3 regions of the Streptomyces sp. NPDC101227 genome follow, and region 2 is predicted to be linked to each of the others. Evidence: riboswitches for the same ligand, from Rfam matches in the RefSeq annotation. Region 2 holds a riboswitch; each other region holds the start of a gene.
The links. A riboswitch is a leader RNA that binds a small molecule or an ion and turns the genes downstream of it on or off. The one in region 2 is predicted to bind thiamine pyrophosphate.

Region 1 (6,157 bases), on a different contig from region 2:
CGGCCGCGCGAGGAAGACCGTCGCACCGAACTCCCCGAGGGATACGGCGAAGGCGAAGCCGGCCGCGATCAGCAGCGCCCGCGACACCACCGGCAGATCCACCTCGCGCCACACCCGCCACGGCGAGGCACCCAGCACGGCCGCCGCCTCCCGCAGCCGCCCGTCCACCGCCCGCAGCACGGGCAGCATCGTCCGGACCACGAACGGCACCCCCACCAGGGCCTGGGCCAGCGGGACCAGCCACCACGAGGAGCGCAGATCCAGCGGCGGCTCGTCGAGCGTGATCAGAAAGCCGAAGCCGACGGTGACCGCCGACACCCCGAGCGGCAGCATCAAAAGCGCGTCGAAACCGCGCACGAGACGGCCGGCACGCAGGCGTCTCCCGCTCGAGCGGAGCCGGGACTGCGGGAGGGTGAGGGCGGCCGCGGCCAGCCCTCCCACCACCAGCGCGATCGCCGTCGCCGCGACTCCGTAGGCGAGGGAGTTCCACAGGGCGTCGAGGGGTGCGACGGCGAAGGTGCTGTCGGCGGACGCGGCGGAGCTCAGCGAGGCGTAGAAGGTCGCTCCGTAGCCGTCCGGACCGGCGAAGGACCGTTCCACCAGGACCAGGAGCGGCACGACGAGCAGGACGGCGATGACGGCGAGCGTGCCCCACAGCAGCGCCCACTGCCCGGCGCCGCGGGGCCGGCGAACGGCCGTCGACGCGTCCACGAGCCGCAAGGCGGATTCCCGTCGGCGCACCGTCCAGGCGTGCAGCGCCAGCAGTGCCAGTACCGCCGCGAATTGGAGCAGCGTCAGAACGGCGGCCGTCGGCAGGTCGAGGAAGTCCGCGGTCTGCCGGTAGATCTCGACCTCCAGGGTCGAGAAGGTGGGCCCGCCCAGGATCTGCACGATGCCGAAGGAGGTGAAGGTGAACAGGAAGACCATCAGCGCCGCGGCGGCAACGGCCGGCCCGAGCGCGGGCAGCGTCACCCTCCGCCAGGCCGCGAACCGCCCGGCTCCCAGCACCCGCGCCGCCTCCTCCTGACGCGGATCGAGCTGCGCCCACAGGCCGCCGACGGTCCGTACGACCACGGCGTAGTTGAAGAAGACATGCGCCAGCAAGATCGCCCACACCGATGTATCGAGGCGGACGCCCCACAGGTCGTCCAGCAGCCCGCCCCGCCCGAGCAGCGCCAGGAAGGCCGAGCCGACGACGACGGTCGGCAGCACGAACGGCACCATCACGACGGCCCGCAGCAGCTGTTTGCCGGGGAAGTCGAAGCGCGCGAAGACGTACGCGCCGGGCAGGGCGATCAGCAGCGTCAGCGCGGTCGAGGCCGCCGCCTGCCAGACGGTGAACCACAGCACGTGGAGCACATCGGGATCGCCCAGCACCGCACCGATCCGGCCGAGCTGCCAGCGCCCGCCGTCCTTCAGCCCCCGCCCGACGATCGCCACCACCGGATAAGCGAAGAACAGCGCGAAGAAGGCGAGCGGCAGGGCCATCAGGCCGAGCCGCACCGCCGTTCCCCTCGCGGGCCTCCTGCGCCGGAGGCGGGTTACTTCAGAACGAGCGAGGACCACTGCTTGATCCACTGTTCGCGGTTCTTGGTGATCGTCTCCGGGGCCAGCGTCGCCGGCTTGTCGATCCGCGCGCCGTACTTGGTGAACAGCGGCGGCACCTTGGCGTCCTTCAGGGCCGGGTTGACGAACATCCGCAGCGGCATGTCCTCCTGGAACTTCCTGCTCAGCAGGAAGTCCAGCAGCGCCTTGCCGCCCTTCTCGTTCTTCGCGCCCTTGAGCAGTCCGCCGAATTCGATCCCCCGGAAGCAGGTGCCGGTCGCGACCCCGGTAGGCGCCTGCCGGGGCTCCGGCTTCTTGCCCAGGACCTCGGCGGGCGGGCTGGAGGCGTAGGAGACCACCAGCGGCTTGTCGCCCTTGCCCTTGGCTGCCGCGGAGCCCGAGAACCGCTCGTTGTACGCCTGTTCCCAGCCGTCGACGACCTCGACGCCGTTGGCCCGGAGCTTCTTCCAGTAGCCCTGCCAGCCGGCCTCGCCGTACTTCGCGATCGTGCCGAGCTGGAAGGCGAGTCCCGGAGAGGAGGTCGCGGAGTTCTCGGTGACGAGCAGCCCCTTGTACCGGGGCTTGATCAGATCGTCGAAGGTCTTCGGCGGCGCGATCTTGTGCCGGGCGAAGTAGGCGCGGTCGTAGTTGACGCAGATGTCACCGTAGTCGAGCGGTGTGACGCGGTGCTTGTCCTTGTCGAGCTGCAGGTAGGCGGGCACCCCGTCCAGGCCCTTGGCCTTGTACGGGCTGAAGATGTCTTCCTTCAGGCCGCGCGAGAGCAAGGTGTTGTCGATGCCGAAGAACACATCGCCCTGCGGATTGCCCTTGGTCAGGATCGCCTGGTTGACGGCCTTGCCCGCATCGCCGCCCGGGAGCCGCTTGATCTTGTAGCCGGTCTCCTTCTCGAAGGCGGCCAGCACCGACTTGGAAGCGGCGAACGAGTCATGGCTGACGAGCGTGACGGTCTTGGCGTCCGCGCTCCCGCCCCCGTCCGGGCCGCCGCACGCGGCGAGTGCGGTCATGCCGACCGCTGCCGCGAGCGCCGTCGCGGTGATCCTGCTGGTGGTGCTCACTGATTTCCTCCTGGCTGGCCAGGAAGAGACGCGGCCCCGCCCGGTGTCCACAGCTCACGACGCCGGGCGACGTGAGGCGAGCGGATCCGGGCAGGGCGCAACAGCATGAGTGACGACCGAACTTCCTACCCGGAATGACCCGGGCGAGGTTCAAGGGTCTGCGGGCACCGTAGGTCTACGACGCTTCCGCACTCTCAGCGCTGTGGCGCTCCCCTGTCGGAATGTGCATTTGTTCGATCACACAGTACCAGCGAGCCCTCAGCGTTCCGAGGCCGCGAGCTGCCCGCAGGCGCCGTCGATCTCCTGGCCGCGGGTGTCCCGGACGGTGACCGGCACGCCGTGCGCCTCGATGGCCCGTACGAACGCCAGCTCGTCCTCGGGCCGCGAGGCGGTCCACTTCGAGCCGGGTGTCGGGTTCAGCGGAATGAGGTTCACATGGACCCGCTTGCCCTTGAGCAGTCGTCCCAGCAGGTCACCGCGCCATGCCTGGTCGTTGATGTCGCGGATCAGGGCGTACTCGATGGAGATCCGCCGGCCAGACTTCTCGGCGTACTCCCACGCCGCGTCCAGCACCTCGCGCACCTTCCAGCGGGTGTTGACGGGGACGAGCGTGTCGCGCAGCTCGTCGTCCGGCGCGTGCAGCGACACCGCGAGCCGGCATTTGAAGCCCTCGTCGGCGAACCGCAGCATCGCCGGGACGAGGCCGACCGTGGAGACCGTGATGCCGCGCTGGGACAGACCCAGGCCGTCGGGCTCGGGGTCGGTCAGCCGCCTGATGGCGCCGACGACGCGCTTGTAGTTGGCGAGCGGCTCGCCCATCCCCATGAAGACGATGTTGGACAGCCGCGCCGGACCGCCCGGCACCTCGCCGTCGCGCAGCGCGCGCATGCCGTCCACGATCTGGTGGACGATCTCGGCGGTGGAGAGGTTACGGTCCAGGCCTGCCTGGCCGGTGGCGCAGAACGGGCAGTTCATCCCGCATCCGGCCTGCGAGGAGATGCACATCGTCACGCGGTCCGGGTAGCGCATCAGGACCGACTCGACGAGCGTGCCGTCGTGCAGCTTCCACAAGGTCTTGCGGGTGGTGTCGTCATCGCACGAGATGTGCCGGACGACGTTCATCAGGTCCGGCAGCAGCTCCGACGCCAGCTTTTCGCGCGCCGCCGCCGGGATGTCGGTCCACTGCGCCGGGTCGTGCGCGTAGCGGGCGAAGTAGTGCTGCGAAAGCTGCTTGGCGCGAAACGGCTTCTCGCCGATCGCGGCCACCGCCTCGCGGCGCTCGACGGGGCTGAGATCGGCAAGGTGGCGCGGGGGCTTCTTGGCTCCGCGCGGCGCGACGAAAGTGAGTTCTCCGGGTGCAGGCATGGTGCATCCAGTGTCGCAGACGCGCGAAGAGGGGCCTGCCACGTAGTGCGGCAGACCCCTCTGAGCGCTGGAACCCCCGCGTATGCAGGGAAAACATGCGGAAGTCGGGCGGGGACCGGAGGACCGGAGCCGTACCGGACGGTGCTTTGCGGAGCGGCCGGCCGGGCGGAGCGGCGGTCAGCCGGAGCCGACGAAGACCACGTACAGCAGCCAGACGACCGGTGCGGTCGGCAGCAGGGAGTCGAGGCGGTCCATGATGCCGCCGTGACCGGGCAGCAGGGTGCCCATGTCCTTGATGCCGAGATCGCGCTTGATCATGGATTCGCCCAGGTCACCCAGGGTGGCGCTGGCCGCGACCGCCAGGCCGAGCAGCAGGCCCTGCCACCAGGCGCCGCCCTTGATCAGGAACTCCATGCACAGGGCGCCGGCGACCATCGCGAAGAGCAGCGCGCCCAGCAGTCCCTCGCGGGTCTTTCCGGGGCTGATGCGCGGCGCGAGCTTGTGCGTGCCGAAACGCCAGCCGACGGCGTACGCCCCGGTGTCGCTGACGACCGTCAGCAACAGGAAGGTCAGCACCCGCTGCGGGCCGTCGTCCTCAGCGGCGAGCATCAGGGCCACGAAGGTCGCCAGGAACGGTACGTAGAACGCGGCGAAGACACCCGCGGTGACGTCCCGCAGATAGTTCTCGGGCGCCTCCGTCATCCGCCAGACCAGGACGGCCAGCGCGGTGAGCGCCATCGCCACCCATGCGCCTTCGGCGCCCCGGACGTATCCGGCGATCACCATGGCGGTGCCGCCGACCGCGAGCGGCACCAGCGGCACCCGGATGTCCTTGCGCTCCGACAGCCGCGAGGTCAGTTCCCACAGACCCACGACGACGGCGACCGCAATGACGCCGACGAAGACGGGCTTGTAGACGAAGAGCGACGCAAGGATGATCGCGCCGAGACCGACGCCGACTCCTATCGCGGCACGCAGATTGCGCCCCGCGCTCTTCTTCTTCGGCTGCTCTGGATGCCGCGAGCTGCCGGGCTCGGGGGAACCGGGGAAAGCAGTGGGCATGGGCTCCTGCGGCTCTTCGTCGCGGAAGAGGGGGCCACTCAGTCGAGCGGCCCCCCGGTCGTCCCGGTGGTCCCGGTAGTCGTCCTGGTGTCCGCCTGGCTCGGGCACGATGGGCATGGGCCGAGTCTGCGCCGCGTCGCCCCCGTCGTACACGGGACCCGCCGGGGCGGGGGGCGCCGTCCCGCGGAGCGCGGGGGCCGTTCCCTGGTCGGTTGGCCCCCAGTGAGCGGCGCCGGGCGGGGTCCCCCAGGATGACTCGTTCATCAGACCTCGAGGAGCTCGGATTCCTTGTGCTTGAGCAGCTCGTCCACCTGCGCGACGTACTTCGCGGTGGTGTCGTCGAGCTCCTTCTCGGCGCGGCGCACCTCGTCCTCGCCGGACTCCTTGTCCTTGACGAGCTTGTCGAGGGTCTCCTTCGCCTTGCGGCGCACGCTGCGGATCGAGATCTTCGCGTCCTCGCCCTTGGCCTTGGCGACCTTGATGTACTCCTTGCGGCGCTCCTCGGTCAGCTCCGGGAACGTCACTCGGATGATATTGCCGTCGTTGCTCGGGTTGACGCCGAGGTCGGAGTCGCGGATCGCCTGCTCGATGTTGCGCAGCGCGCTCTTGTCGAACGGGGTCACCACGGCCATCCGCGGCTCGGGAACCGAGAACGACGCCAGCTGGTTGATCGGCGTCATGGCGCCGTAGTAGTCCGCCACGATCTTGTTGAACATCGCCGGGTGCGCACGCCCGGTGCGGATCGCGGCGAAGTCCTCCTTGGCGACCACGACGGCCTTCTCCATCTTCTCCTCGGCCTCGAGGAGGGTCTCTTCGATCACCACTTGCTCCTGGTCTTATCGGTAAGAAGCAGAGCCTCGCCCCTGCCGCGCGTCTTCTCCTGCACGGTGTCCGACCGGCAGGCTGTTGTCCATCCCCGTACCGAGGTCTTCCCACGGCCGGGAGTTGCCGCCCCTACGGGAGGAAGCCCGTACGGAGTCTCGGCAGTTGGGGCCGTCAGGCCCGGGTGCCCTGATCGCTGACGAGCGTGCCGATCTTCTCACCCTTCACCGCGCGCGCGATATTGCCCTCGGCAAGCAGCTCGAAGACGAGGATCGGGAGCTTGTTGT
Region 2 (6,157 bases):
CAGGGAGTGGTTGACGGCGGTCAGATGGGCGACCGGGGTCAGGGTGGTGTCGGTGGCGATGCGTTCGGTGGCGCGCACCGTGCCCTCACGGGAGGTGCCGCCGGCGCCGTACGTCACGGAGACGAAGGTCGGGGAGACGGCCTCGATCCGGCGAATGGCGTTCCACAGGGTCCGCTCGCCCTTCTCCGTCTTCGGGGCGGCGAACTCGAACGAATACGACTGCTTGCCGGAAGCCAGCAGCTCGCGCACGGTACGTGCGCGATCAGTCCTGGTGGAAGCTGTACCTAGGGCCATACGGGCAGGTTAACCAGAGCCCTGGCACACACCAACCGGCGGCGGCGTTTGTCCACGGGTTGGACATTTTCCCGGCCACCGGACGTCCGGAATTCGTCGCCAGGACGTACCGGGGGCCATTCGGGCGAACGTCCGCCGGACCCGGGATGCGGTCCCGCGAGTACCCCTCGAATGACCTCCGTATGCGCTGCGTCCGCCCCCGTATGCGTCCCGCTCGGTGCCGCTAGACGCTCCAGGTGCGCACCCGCTTCGCCAGGCCGGCGGCGGCCGCGCCCGGGTCGTCGGCCTCGGTGATCGCCCGGACGACCACGACCCGGCGGGCACCGGCCTCCAGCACCTCGTCGAGATTGCCGGCGTCGATCCCGCCGATGGCGAACCAGGGCCGCTCGGGGGCGCGGCCGGCGGTGTAGCGGACCAGGTCGAGGCCCGGGGCGTGGCGGCCGGGCTTGGTGGGTGTGGGCCAGCACGGGCCCGTGCAGAAGTAGTCCGTGCCCGCCTCGGCGATCGCGGCGTCCACCTCGGCCTCGGCGTGCGTGGAGCGGCCTATCAGGACGTCCTGGCCGAGGATGGCGCGGGCGGCGGGGACCGGCAGGTCGCCCTGGCCGAGGTGCAGGACATCGCTGCCGATGGCATGGGCGACGTCCGCGCGGTCGTTGACGGCCAGCAGCTTGCCGTGCCGCCGGCAGGCGTCCGCGAAGACCTCGAGATGGCGCAGCTCCTCGCCGGCCTCCATGCCCTTGTCGCGCAGCTGGACGATGTCCACGCCCGAGGCGAGCACCGCGTCCAGGAACTGCGCCAGGTCGCCCTGCCGCTTGCGGGCGTCCGTGCAGAGGTAGAGCCGGGCGTCGGCGAGGGCCTGTCGTGCGGTGGTCATCGGGCGGCTTTCCCCCCAGGTCGGGGGCGTACGGGCCGGGGGCCCCGGCACGTACGCCCCGGTGCGGTTACGGATTCGGGTGCGGTGGCGTCAGACGGCGAGCGCCTGCGCCCGGCGCTTCACCTCCGTGCCGCGATTCTCGCGCAGCGCCTGCGCCGGGGTACCGGGCAGGGTCTCGTCGGGCGTGAAGAGCCATTCGAGCATCTCGTCGTCGGCGAAGCCGTCGTCGCGCAGCAGCGTCAGCGTGCCGACGAGGCCCTTGACGACCTTGCCTTCCTTGATGAAATCGGCGGGCACCTGAAGCGCCCGGTTCTCGCCGCGGCGCACCGCGATCAGCTGGCCCTCCTTGACCAGCTGCCGGACGCGCGTCACCTCGACGCCGATCTCTTCGGCGATGTCGGGGAGGGTGAGCCAGGCGGGGACGAGTCCATCGATGTTTGCGTCAATCTCGGTCACAGGACAAGCGTGCCATCTCGCACTGACAGTCGGTAGCCGGGCATCGCCATCAGGGGCGTGCGGCACCCCGGAGGGTGACGCCCCGGCGCGCCCGCGCGATTACGCTCCGCCACCACACGCCCGCTTTCGCGCCCCCGGCAGCGCCCCGTCAGCGCATCGCGGTCTTCAGCGGCAGCGCGGCGTCCGCGGCCCGGACCCGGTCGAGGGCGGCGCCCTTCTCGATGAGCTTGCGTCCCTGGGCCAGGTCCCGGGGGCGCCCGACCGCCAGCAGCGCCACCAGTTGGCCCCGGCGCAGCCACAGCACCGACCAGGAGGCGCCGGCCGGGTCGCCGCGCCAGATCATCTCGTCGGCGGCCTCGTGATGCCCGGCGTACTGCACGAACCGGCCGAACTGCTCGGACCAGAAGTACGGGACCGGGTCGTAGACCACGCCCTCGGCCTCCCCGCGCGCGATGTTCTCGGCGACCGTACGGGGGCCCTGGAGGGCGTTGTCCCAGTGGTGGATCAGCAGGCGGCGGCCGTAGCGGGCCGAGGGGAAGGAGGCGCAGTCGCCGACCGCGTACACATCGGGGACGGAGGCACGCAGCTGCTCGTCGGCGAGTACGGAGCCGTCCTCGGGCGACAGGGCGACGCCGGAGCCGGCCAGCCAGCCGGTCGCGGGCCGGGCGCCGATGCCGACGACCACGGCGTCGGCAGGGAGCGTGCTGCCGTCCTCTAGCGTCACCGCGCCCGGCTCGACGGCGGCGACCCGGGCTCCGGTGCGCAGCTCGGCCCCGGCGTCCGCGTACCAGTCGGTCATATGGGCGGCAACCTCGGCGGGCAGCGCGCCGGCCAGCGGGCGGTCGGCGGCCTCGACGACGGTGACCGAGCAGCCCGCCTCGCGGGCCGCGGTCGCGAATTCGGCGCCGATCCAGCCCGCGCCGACGACCACGATCTCGTGCCGGGCGGCGAGCACCGGCCGCAGCCGCTCGGCGTCGTCGAGGGTGCGCAGCAGATGGACACCCGGCACCCCCTCGCTGCCCGGCAGCAGGACGGGCTCGGCGCCGGTCGCGAGCACCGCGTAGTCGTAGGCGATCGGGCCCTCGGCCGTGTCGGCCTCATGGGCGTCCGGGCGCAGCGCGGTGACCGGGCGGCTGAGGTGCAGTTCGATGCCGAGGGCGGCGAAGTCGACGTCGAAGGCGGCGCCGTCGGCCTTGCCGAGCAGCAGCGCCTTGGACAGCGGCGGGCGGTCGTAGGGCTGGTGGGGCTCGTCGCCGAGCAAGGTGATCGCGCCGCGCCAGCCCGCCTCGCGCAGCGCGACCGCGGTCTGCACCCCCGCGATTCCCGCGCCGGCGATCACGACGCGCGGCGTGTGGTCAGGGGCCTGGGAGGACGTGCTCTGCTCGCTCACCCGCTCACTGTAGGACGGCGGGGGAGGCCGCTCGCAGCAGCACGCAACGAGATCTCTGACACAGCGTCACGGACGGTGACGCCGGGGCGCCGCCCCCGGGCGCTCCCTTACGGCGCGTCGCGGCCCCGTATTAGGGTGACGGATACACGCACTCGCGGGAGCCCGGACGTACCGGGCTGAGAGGGAGGCTGGCCGGCCTCCGACCGTACGAACCTGATCCGGGTCATGCCGGCGAAGGGAGGGGCTGGACGCTCATGCATCCACCTGCCACATCACCCGTTCCCACCAGGGGCCACCCCGATGTCCTGGTCATCGGGGGCGGCATCATCGGCCTGGTCACCGCCTGGCGGGCGACCGGCCGGGGACTGACGGCCGCGGTCGTCGACCCCGCGCCCGGTGGCGGCGCCGCCCGGGTCGCGGCCGGCATGCTGGCCGCGGTCACCGAACTCCACTACGGCGAACAGACCCTGCTCGGCCTCAACCTGGCCTCCGCGCGGCGGTATCCGGACTTCACCGCCGAGCTGGAGGAGGCCAGCGGGCAGCGGATCGGATACCGGCGGTGCGGCACCCTGGCCGTGGCGCTGGACGCCGACGACCGTGCCCATCTGCGCGAACTGCACGCCCTGCAGACCCGGTCCGGGCTGGACTCCCAGTGGCTGTCGGGACGCGAATGCCGCCGCCTGGAGCCGATGCTGGCCCCCGGTGTACGCGGCGGCCTCCGGGTCGACGGCGACCACCAGGTCGATCCGCGCCTCCTGGCGAGCGCCCTGCTGATCGCCTGCGAGCGCGCCGGCGTGGCTTTCCACCGGGAATGGGCGGAGCGTCTGACGGTCGACGGCGGGCGCGCCACCGGCGTCGAACTCGCCGGCGGCGAGCGGCTGCCGGCCGGTCAGGTCGTGCTGGCCGGGGGCAGCTGGAGCGGGCGGCTGACCGGGGTGCCCGAGGCCGTGCTGCCGCCGGTGCGGCCGGTCAAGGGGCAGGTGCTGCGGCTGCGCCTGCCGCGGATGCCGGCCGGCAGCCCCGCCTTCCTGTCGCGCACCGTACGGGCCGTCGTCCGGGGCAATCCCCTCTACCTGGTGCCGCGCGAAAACGGCGAGCTGGTCCTCGGCGCCACCAGCGAGGAGCAGGGCTGGGACACCACCGTCACCGCGGGCGGCGTCTACGAGCTGCTGCGGGACGCGCACGAGCTGGTCCCCGGCATCACCGAGCTGCCGCTCGTCGAGACCTGCGCGGGGCTGCGCCCCACCTCCCCCGACAACGCCCCGCTGCTCGGCCCGTCCGCGCTGCCCGGCCTCCACCTGGCCACCGGGCACTTCCGCAACGGCGTCCTGCTGACGCCGGTGACCGGCGACGCGATGGCCGAGGCGCTGGCCACCGGACGCCTGCCGGAAGAGGCCCGCCCGTTCTCCCCCGCGCGCTTCACCGCCCAAGGCGCCGAGCGCGCCCGCGTCCCAGAGGAGCAGCCCGTATGACCGCGCCCCCTTCCACCGTGTCGGTGTCCGTCAACGGCGAGGCCCGCGAGATCCCCGGGGGCCTGACCCTCGACCGCCTGGTCGCGACCCTGACCGCGGCGCCCTCCGGGGTGGCCGCCGCGCTCAACGAAACCGTGGTGCCGCGCACCCAGTGGCCCACCACCCCGCTCGGCGACGGCGACCGCGTCGAGGTGCTCACCGCGGTCCAGGGAGGCTGATCCGCAGACATGGCCGACGATCTGCTCACCATCGGCGACACCGCCTTCACCTCCCGGCTCATCATGGGCACCGGCGGCGCCCCCAGCCTCGACGTCATGGAGCGGGCGCTGCTCGCCTCCGGTACGGAACTGACCACGGTCGCCATGCGGCGGCTGGACCCGAGCGTGCAGGGCTCGGTGCTGTCCGTACTGGAACGGCACGCGATCCGGGTGCTGCCGAACACCGCGGGCTGCTTCACCGCGGGCGAGGCGGTGCTCACCGCCCGGCTGGCCCGGGAGGCGCTCGGTACCGACTGGGTCAAGCTCGAGGTCGTCGCCGACGAGCGCACCCTGCTGCCCGACCCGATCGAGCTGCTGGACGCCGCCGAGACGCTGGTGGACGACGGGTTCACGGTGCTCCCGTACACGAACGACGACCCGGTGCTGGCCCGCAAGCTGGAGGACGTGGGCTGCGCCGCGATCATGCCGCTGGGCTCGCCGATCGGCTCCGGACTGGGCATCCGCAACCCGCACAACTTCCAGCTGATCACGGAGCGGGCGGGCGTCCCCGTCATCCTGGACGCCGGCGCGGGCACCGCCTCGGACGTCGCGCTCGCCATGGAGCTGGGCTGCGCCGCGGTGATGCTGGCCTCCGCGGTGACCCGAGCCCAGGAGCCGGAACGCATGGCCGCGGCGATGCGCCATGCGGTCGAGGCGGGCCGCCTGGCGTACGGCGCGGGACGGATCCCGCGCCGGCATTTCGCGCTGGCGTCGTCGCCGGAGACGGGCGTGGCGGCCTTCGATCCGGAGCGCCCGGCGTTTTAGTTGGCCCCTCCGCCGGTCCGCTGCGCTTTGCCTGGGCCGTACGTTGTTGGCTGTCCCGCCGTGGTGGGTTTCTCGCCGTTGCGCCTGCGGCGGGCGTGGGTTTGTCGGGTGCGGTGACGGCCCTACACGGCTCCGCCGCTACGGTCCGTCCCCTCCCGTGGTGGGGGGATTCGTGTGGGGGCGGGCGTTATGTGTCCGGTGCCGGTGGTTGTGACCACTGGGTACACCTGACCACCGACGCACGCCCCCACCGGTTTTCTCCCACCCTAACGGGGAGGGGGCGGGCCGCAGGACGGAGTCCGGAGGCCCGGTCCCGCAGCCGAATAGCCCCGCGCAAGCGGCACCAGCCCGCCGCAGGCGCAACGGCGACAAACCACCCACGGCGGGCAAGCCAAAAACATCGGCCCAAGCAAAGCGCAGCGGACAGGTGGGACGGACGACAACGCCGGACCTTTAGAATCGGCGCCGTGGATACGACCCTTCAGGACCCGCTCGAGGGCCAGCTGCTCGACGGCCGCTACCACGTCCAGGCACGCATCGCCGCAGGCGGGATGGCCACGGTCTACCGGGCCTTGGACACCCGCCTCGACCGTGTGCTCGCGCTGAAGGTGATGCACCCGAGCCTGGCCACGGACGCGGCGTTCGTGGA
Region 3 (6,157 bases), on a different contig from region 2:
TCGGCGTCTACCGCGAGGGGGAGGTGGAGGTGGTGGCCGTCACCGATGACCCGGAACGCCCGCCGGTCGAGGAGTGGGTGGACTTCCGTACCACCGCGCATGCCCACGCGATCGGCCAGTGTCTGCTCGCGCAGCTCGACGACGCGACCAGGAAGGAGCATCTGGCGCGCCACCCCGTGCAGTCCATAACCCCGTTCTCCGTGCGGACCGAGGACGATCTGCTGCACCGCCTGGATGCGGTGCGTCGTGGCCACGCTGCGTATGAGCAACAGGAGTACGCCCTGGGCACGGTGTGCTCCGCCATCCCCATCCAAGTCGGCTCGGCGGCCGCGGCGCTCGCGCTCTCGCTTCCCGCGGACGAACTGCACCGATTGCGCACCGTCACAGAACAACTACGGAAAATGGCGGAGGCGACGCTAACGACACTCGCGTTCTCTATCAGTATCTGAAAACTCACTCCTTGTGATCTGCTGGTGCCTGGCAGACGATGGCGTGAATAGGGCTGCGGGGGATGATTCCCGGCCATCTCCGATCAATTGCGGGGCAGTGGTTGATGACCGACACAGTTCAGGCAGAAGTGATCATGAGCTTTCTCGTTTCCGAGGAGCTCGCGTTCCGGATCCCAGTACAGCTGGACTTCGACATCGCCGATCCGTTTGCCGTCCGTTTCACCTTTGATCTCCCCGGCGATATGCCCGTGACCTGGGTGTTCAGTCGTGAGCTCCTGCTGGATGGACTGAGCCGGCCTGCCGGCGAGGGGGATGTACGCGTCGAGCCGTCGTCTCCGGAGCGCCTGGGCGATGTCTTCATCAGCCTCCAAGTGGGCGCCGAGCGGGCCCTGTTCCGGGCCGGCGCGCCGCCGCTCGTCGCCTTCCTCGACCGCACCGACCGGCTGGTCCCGCTCGGTGAGGAAGAGGTGTGCGACACCCTCGAGGCCGTACTGGACCGGATCCTCACGGAGGCGCCGGCGGGCTGATCCCGGACCGGCCCGTCCGCCGGTCCCGTCATCGCTTACGGCGCCTGCCGCGTGATCCGTGCCGCCCGGGGCGACCGCCCGTGGCGGTCAACGGTGCACCCGAGGCGGGCCCCGGCACGCCCTCTTCCCGACGATCCGCGGAGACCACCAGCGCCGCCAGTAGCGTTGTCAGCGGCACCGAGGCGACCAGCCCGATGCTGCCCACCAGCGTGCGCACGATTTCTTCCGCGACGACCTCACTCGTCGCGACCGTACCGACGCTGCTCCGGGCGATCGAGAACAGCAGGAGCAACGGCAGCGCCGCCCCCGCATAGGCCAGTACGAGGGTGTTCACGACCGACGCGATGTGATCCCGTCCGATCCGCATCGCGGCGCCGTACAGCTTGCGCCAACTCGCCGACGGGTCCGCCTCCTTGAGCTCCCATACCGCGGCGGTCTGGGTCACCGTCACATCGTCGAGCACGCCCAGCGACCCGATGATGATCCCCGCCAGCAGCAGGCCACGGATCTCGATGTCCGGGTAGAGGCCGTGCACCAGCCCCGTCGTGTCGTCCGTATTGCCCGTCAGCAGAGCCCACCCGGTGAACACCGAACCGAGCAGGCTGATCAGCAGCAGCGAGGCGAGCGTGCCGAGCACCGCCACCGACGTACGGGCCGTCAGACCGTGGCACAGATAGAGCGCGATCAACATGATCGCGCTGCCGCCGACCACCGCCACCACCAGCGGATCGGAACCCTGGAGGATGGCCGGCAGGATGAACAGCGTCAGCACCATGAAGCTCGCCATCAGTGCGACCAGCGCGAGCACCCCGCGCAACCGGCCGACGATCACGACTGCAATCGCGAAGATGGCGGCCAGAACCCACATCGGGAACGTCCGGTCGACATCGCTGACCGAGTACTGCAAATCCTTCGGGGCCCGGGGGGAGTACGACACCACCAAGCCCTGGCCGGTCGTGTAGTGCCGCAAGGCGTCCGGTGTCACCACCGTCTGGAAGGTGCGCCCGGCGTTTTGTCCTGTGATGACCTTGATTGTTGCCCGCTGGCACTTCTTGCCCTTTGGTGCTCCTCCGGACGGAGGCTGCCCCTGCGGCCCCGGTGGCTGCGGCTGCGGCTCGGCGTGCACATCCGCACAGTTCACCTCCTCCACCTTGATCACCCGGGCCTGCTCCGTGGGCTGGTCGAAGCCGACCCCGGACGGCTTGTGCGGGGGCGCGCCGCCCGGCCACAGCACGACCAGGCCGACCACCACGGCGGCCGCGAACGGGATCAGAATCGCCGCGATGACCTTGCGCAGATGGCGTGAGACGGGCGCGGCAGGCCCGTGGCTGTGGGCATGCGAGTGCGCGACGGAATGAGGGTGGGACTCGGGAGGGCTCACACCCCGATCCTTGCAAGAACTCCAGGGGCCCCCTGTTCACCCCGGCATATCGGCCGCTACCGTGGTGGCACCTTTGCAATCGCGGGAGCTCGGAGCACCGGGCTGAGAGGGCGCTGACCTTCGTCCCAGCGACGTTTCACGTGAAACGTCGGCGGACGGAAGCCGCTGCGTCGACCGCCGAACCTGTTACCGGGTAATGCCGGCGTAGGGAGTTGGGTCTTTATGACTCTGCAGGATGCACGCACGCCTGAAAACGCTCAGGACGGCAGCCAGAACGGTGCCGCCAACGGCAGCCAGCCGCTGATCGGCTGGCACAAGGGCTATGTCTCCGGTTCGCGGCCCGATCTGCGGGTCCCCGTCCGGAAGGTGCACCTCACCAACGGCAAGGACGTGACGCTCTATGACACGTCCGGGCCGTACACCGATCCGAACATCGACACCGACGTCCGCCGCGGCCTCGCGCCGCTGCGGGAGAACTGGATCATCGCTCGCGGCGACACGGAGGAGTACGCGGGCCGCCCCATGCGGCCTGAGGACGACGGTCTCAAGCACACCTCGCCGCGCGGCGGCCTCAAGAACCTCGACGCGGTCTTCCCCGGCCGCCCGCGCCAGCCGCGCCGCGGCCGGGGCGGCGCCGCGGTGACCCAGCTCGCCTACGCCCGGCGTGGCGAGATCACCGCGGAGATGGAGTACGTCGCCATCCGCGAGAACGTCAGCCCCGAGTTCGTACGGGACGAGATCGCGGCCGGCCGCGCCGTACTGCCGGCCAACGTCAACCACCCGGAGATCGAGCCGATGATCATCGGCAAGAACTTCCTGGTGAAGGTCAACGCCAACATCGGCAACTCCGCCGTCACCTCCTCCATCGAGGAGGAGGTGGACAAGATGACCTGGGCCACCAAGTGGGGCGCCGACACGGTCATGGACCTCTCCACGGGACGCAACATCCACACCACCCGCGAGTGGGTGCTGCGCAACTCCCCCGTCCCCATCGGCACCGTCCCGCTCTACCAGGCTCTGGAGAAGGTCGACGGCAAGGCCGAGGAGCTGACCTGGGAGATCTACAAGGACACCGTCATCGAGCAGGCCGAACAGGGCGTCGACTACATGACGGTGCACGCGGGCGTGCTGCTCCGCTACGTCCCGCTCACCGCCCGCCGTAAGACGGGCATCGTCTCCCGCGGCGGCTCGATCATGGCCGCCTGGTGCCTGGCCCACCATCAGGAGTCGTTCCTCTACACGCACTTCGAGGAGCTCTGCGAGATCCTCGCCTCCTACGACGTCACCTACTCGCTCGGCGACGGCCTGCGCCCCGGCTCCATCGCGGATGCCAACGACGAGGCCCAGTTCGCGGAGCTGCGGACGCTCGGTGAGCTCAACACCATCGCCAAGCGGCACGGCGTCCAGACGATGATCGAGGGCCCGGGACACGTCCCGATGCACAAGATCAAGGAGAACATCGACCTCCAGCAGGAGATCTGCGAGGAGGCCCCGTTCTACACGCTCGGCCCGCTGACCACCGACATCGCGCCCGCCTATGACCACATCACGTCCGGAATCGGCGCCGCGATGATCGCCTGGTGGGGCACCGCGATGCTCTGCTACGTCACGCCCAAGGAGCACCTGGGCCTGCCCGACCGTGATGACGTCAAGACCGGCGTCATCACGTACAAGATCGCGGCCCATGCGGCGGACCTTGCCAAGGGCCACCCGGGCGCGCAGGACTGGGACGACGCCCTCTCCGACGCGCGCTTCGAGTTCCGCTGGGAGGACCAGTTCAACCTGGCCCTCGACCCGGACACCGCCCGTGCCTTCCACGACGCGACCCTGCCCGCCGAACCGGCGAAGACGGCCCATTTCTGCTCGATGTGCGGCCCGAAGTTCTGCTCGATGAAGATCAGCCGGAGCATCACCGAGCAGTTCGGTGGCGAGGCGGACGCGTCGCCCGAGGAGATCGAGGCGGGGATGCTCGAGAAGTCCAAGGAGTTCGCGGCCAGCGGGAACCGGGTGTATCTGCCGATGGCGGACTGACACCCGTAGAGGACCAGCACTGCGCGGGCCGGCGCCGCTCCGAGGCGGAAGGATGCCTGGGGGCGACGCCAGTCCGTGTGGGCGCCGCAGAACAATCGGCCGGGGCTGTCGCCGAAGCGGGCGCCCCGGCCGTCGCCGCCGGTCCGGCCTACTCCGGTGATCCCCCGCCCGGACCCTGCCCCGCACCCGATTCCCCGTACTCCGGGCTCGTGAAATCCGGGCTGGAATAGCGCGGACGCGACCCCGATGAGCCGCTGTCGGGGCTCGAGAACGTGGGGCGGGTGTAACCGAGGGTCGGGATGCGGTGTTGGGGGGCGGGCTGGGGGACGTACCGGACGGGGTCCGGATCCGCGTCCGGGGAGGGGTCGGTGAGGGCCTCGCGGAGAAAGGGCAGGAGACCGCGTTCGAGGAGGGCGTGGCGCCAGGCGTCGCGGGCGCGGTCGAGGTCCATGGTCAGGAGTTCCTGCGCTCTGGAGGCGCGGGAGGACGTCGAACCGTTGCGCAGGGCCGTGATGACGAGGCCTGCCATCGCAACGAGGGCGCCGGCCGCTGTCAGGGCGGCGAATATCCAGCCGACGCTGATCAGCGGCTGGGCCATGGACTTGTCGGGGCTGACGGCACGCAGGACATAGCCGATGAGGAGGAAGAGGACGGCGGCGATGCCGGCGAGAACCGGGACGAGGACGGCGATCATGGCGGCCAGCCCGGCACCGGCCGTCTCCGGGACCTCAGGCGGGGAGGCGGCGTCGGCCGAGTGCGTACCGGTGGCCAAACCTGTTGCCTCGTCGGTGGTTTCGTTCCGCTCCGAGTCGTCCGTTCTGTCCGTGGACGGTGCCGCCGCGGGTGCCCGCAGGGCGGTGCGGAGCTGGACATAGCGCTGGTATTCGGCCGTGGCGCAGGCGGCGATGGCGGTGGTGGCGCTTATTGCCATCGCACGCAACTGCTCGGCGCTGAGGTGCTGACCCGCGGCGGCGGTGAGGCCGTCCGGGTGGTGTCCGGCGGTGCGCAGTGCCTCATCGAGGAGCCGCGTGAATTCCGCGCGATCCTCGTTCAGCAGGTGCGGAGCGCTGTTCATGTGGATCCCCCGATGCTCCGTAGGGCCGTACGTGCCGGCTGGGCCGGGCAGTGGGCGGAAACGGAGGAGAGCCTGCTACGGATAGCCCGATGGTAGAGCGCCTCCGGCACGGGGTGACAGTGAGTTTGCGGAATTTGAGTAATGCCGCGACCGGATCCCGCCCCAACCAAAGGCCCGCCGCCCACCCACCGGCCCGGGCAGGCATCTGCCCGGAGAACGCTCAGCCATTCAGGGGGAGCTGAACCACCAGCAGCTTTCCGGCCATGGTGACGCCGCCGTCCATCGCGATGGCCAGTCCGTCGGCGTAGACATGCGGACCGTCGACGGCGATGCCGTCGTTGTCGCCGTCCTCGGTGCCGACCTCGCCGAGGAGGTAGGGAATCGGGCTGTGGCCGTGCACCACGCGCTCGCCGCCGTAGGCGTCCAGAAGCTCGCGTACGGCCTGGGATCCGGACTCGTCGCGGAAGGCGAAGCGCTTGGTGAACTTTCGGAACAGGTCCCAGACTTCGCCGGCGTCGCTGCGGGTCAGCACGTCGTGGACGGTGTCGTTGACGGCCTCGATGGAGTCGCCGTATTCGAGGTAGGCGGTGGTGTCGGAGTGCACGAGCAGATGCCCGTCCTCCTCCATCACGGCGTCCAGGCGGGCCATCCACTGCAGGTGGTGGTCCTGCAGGCGTTCCATGTCGGACTTCTG

Region 1: linked by a shared signal. The riboswitch ahead of ACIRPT_RS29630 (thiamine ABC transporter substrate binding subunit) and the one ahead of thiO (glycine oxidase ThiO) in region 2 are both predicted to bind thiamine pyrophosphate.
Region 3: linked by a shared signal. The riboswitch ahead of thiC (phosphomethylpyrimidine synthase ThiC) and the one ahead of thiO (glycine oxidase ThiO) in region 2 are both predicted to bind thiamine pyrophosphate.

The regions. Positions count from the first base shown of each region.
Region 1 is NZ_JBIWOD010000015.1:92,668-98,824, forward strand. Features, by position in the region: gene ACIRPT_RS29625 (ABC transporter permease) at 1-1,566, opposite strand, end outside; gene ACIRPT_RS29630 (thiamine ABC transporter substrate binding subunit) at 1,542-2,621, opposite strand; TPP riboswitch at 2,726-2,846, opposite strand; gene rlmN (23S rRNA (adenine(2503)-C(2))-methyltransferase RlmN) at 2,880-3,986, opposite strand; gene ACIRPT_RS29640 (phosphatidate cytidylyltransferase) at 4,164-5,312, opposite strand; gene frr (ribosome recycling factor) at 5,312-5,869, opposite strand; gene pyrH (UMP kinase) at 6,045-6,157, opposite strand, start outside.
Region 2 is NZ_JBIWOD010000023.1:104,290-110,446, forward strand. Features, by position in the region: gene metF (methylenetetrahydrofolate reductase [NAD(P)H]) at 1-294, opposite strand, end outside; gene thiE (thiamine phosphate synthase) at 518-1,168, opposite strand; gene ACIRPT_RS36120 (Rv2175c family DNA-binding protein) at 1,259-1,624, opposite strand; gene ACIRPT_RS36125 (NAD(P)/FAD-dependent oxidoreductase) at 1,773-3,014, opposite strand; TPP riboswitch at 3,159-3,271, shown strand; gene thiO (glycine oxidase ThiO) at 3,269-4,486, shown strand; gene thiS (sulfur carrier protein ThiS) at 4,483-4,704, shown strand; gene ACIRPT_RS36140 (thiazole synthase) at 4,714-5,508, shown strand; gene pknB (Stk1 family PASTA domain-containing Ser/Thr kinase) at 5,976-6,157, shown strand, end outside.
Region 3 is NZ_JBIWOD010000005.1:53,302-59,458, forward strand. Features, by position in the region: gene ACIRPT_RS12610 (IclR family transcriptional regulator) at 1-449, shown strand, start outside; gene ACIRPT_RS12615 (SsgA family sporulation/cell division regulator) at 554-976, shown strand; gene ACIRPT_RS12620 (YibE/F family protein) at 1,005-2,357, opposite strand; TPP riboswitch at 2,429-2,585, shown strand; gene thiC (phosphomethylpyrimidine synthase ThiC) at 2,580-4,388, shown strand; gene ACIRPT_RS12630 (hypothetical protein) at 4,537-5,463, opposite strand; gene ACIRPT_RS12635 (metallophosphoesterase) at 5,684-6,157, opposite strand, start outside.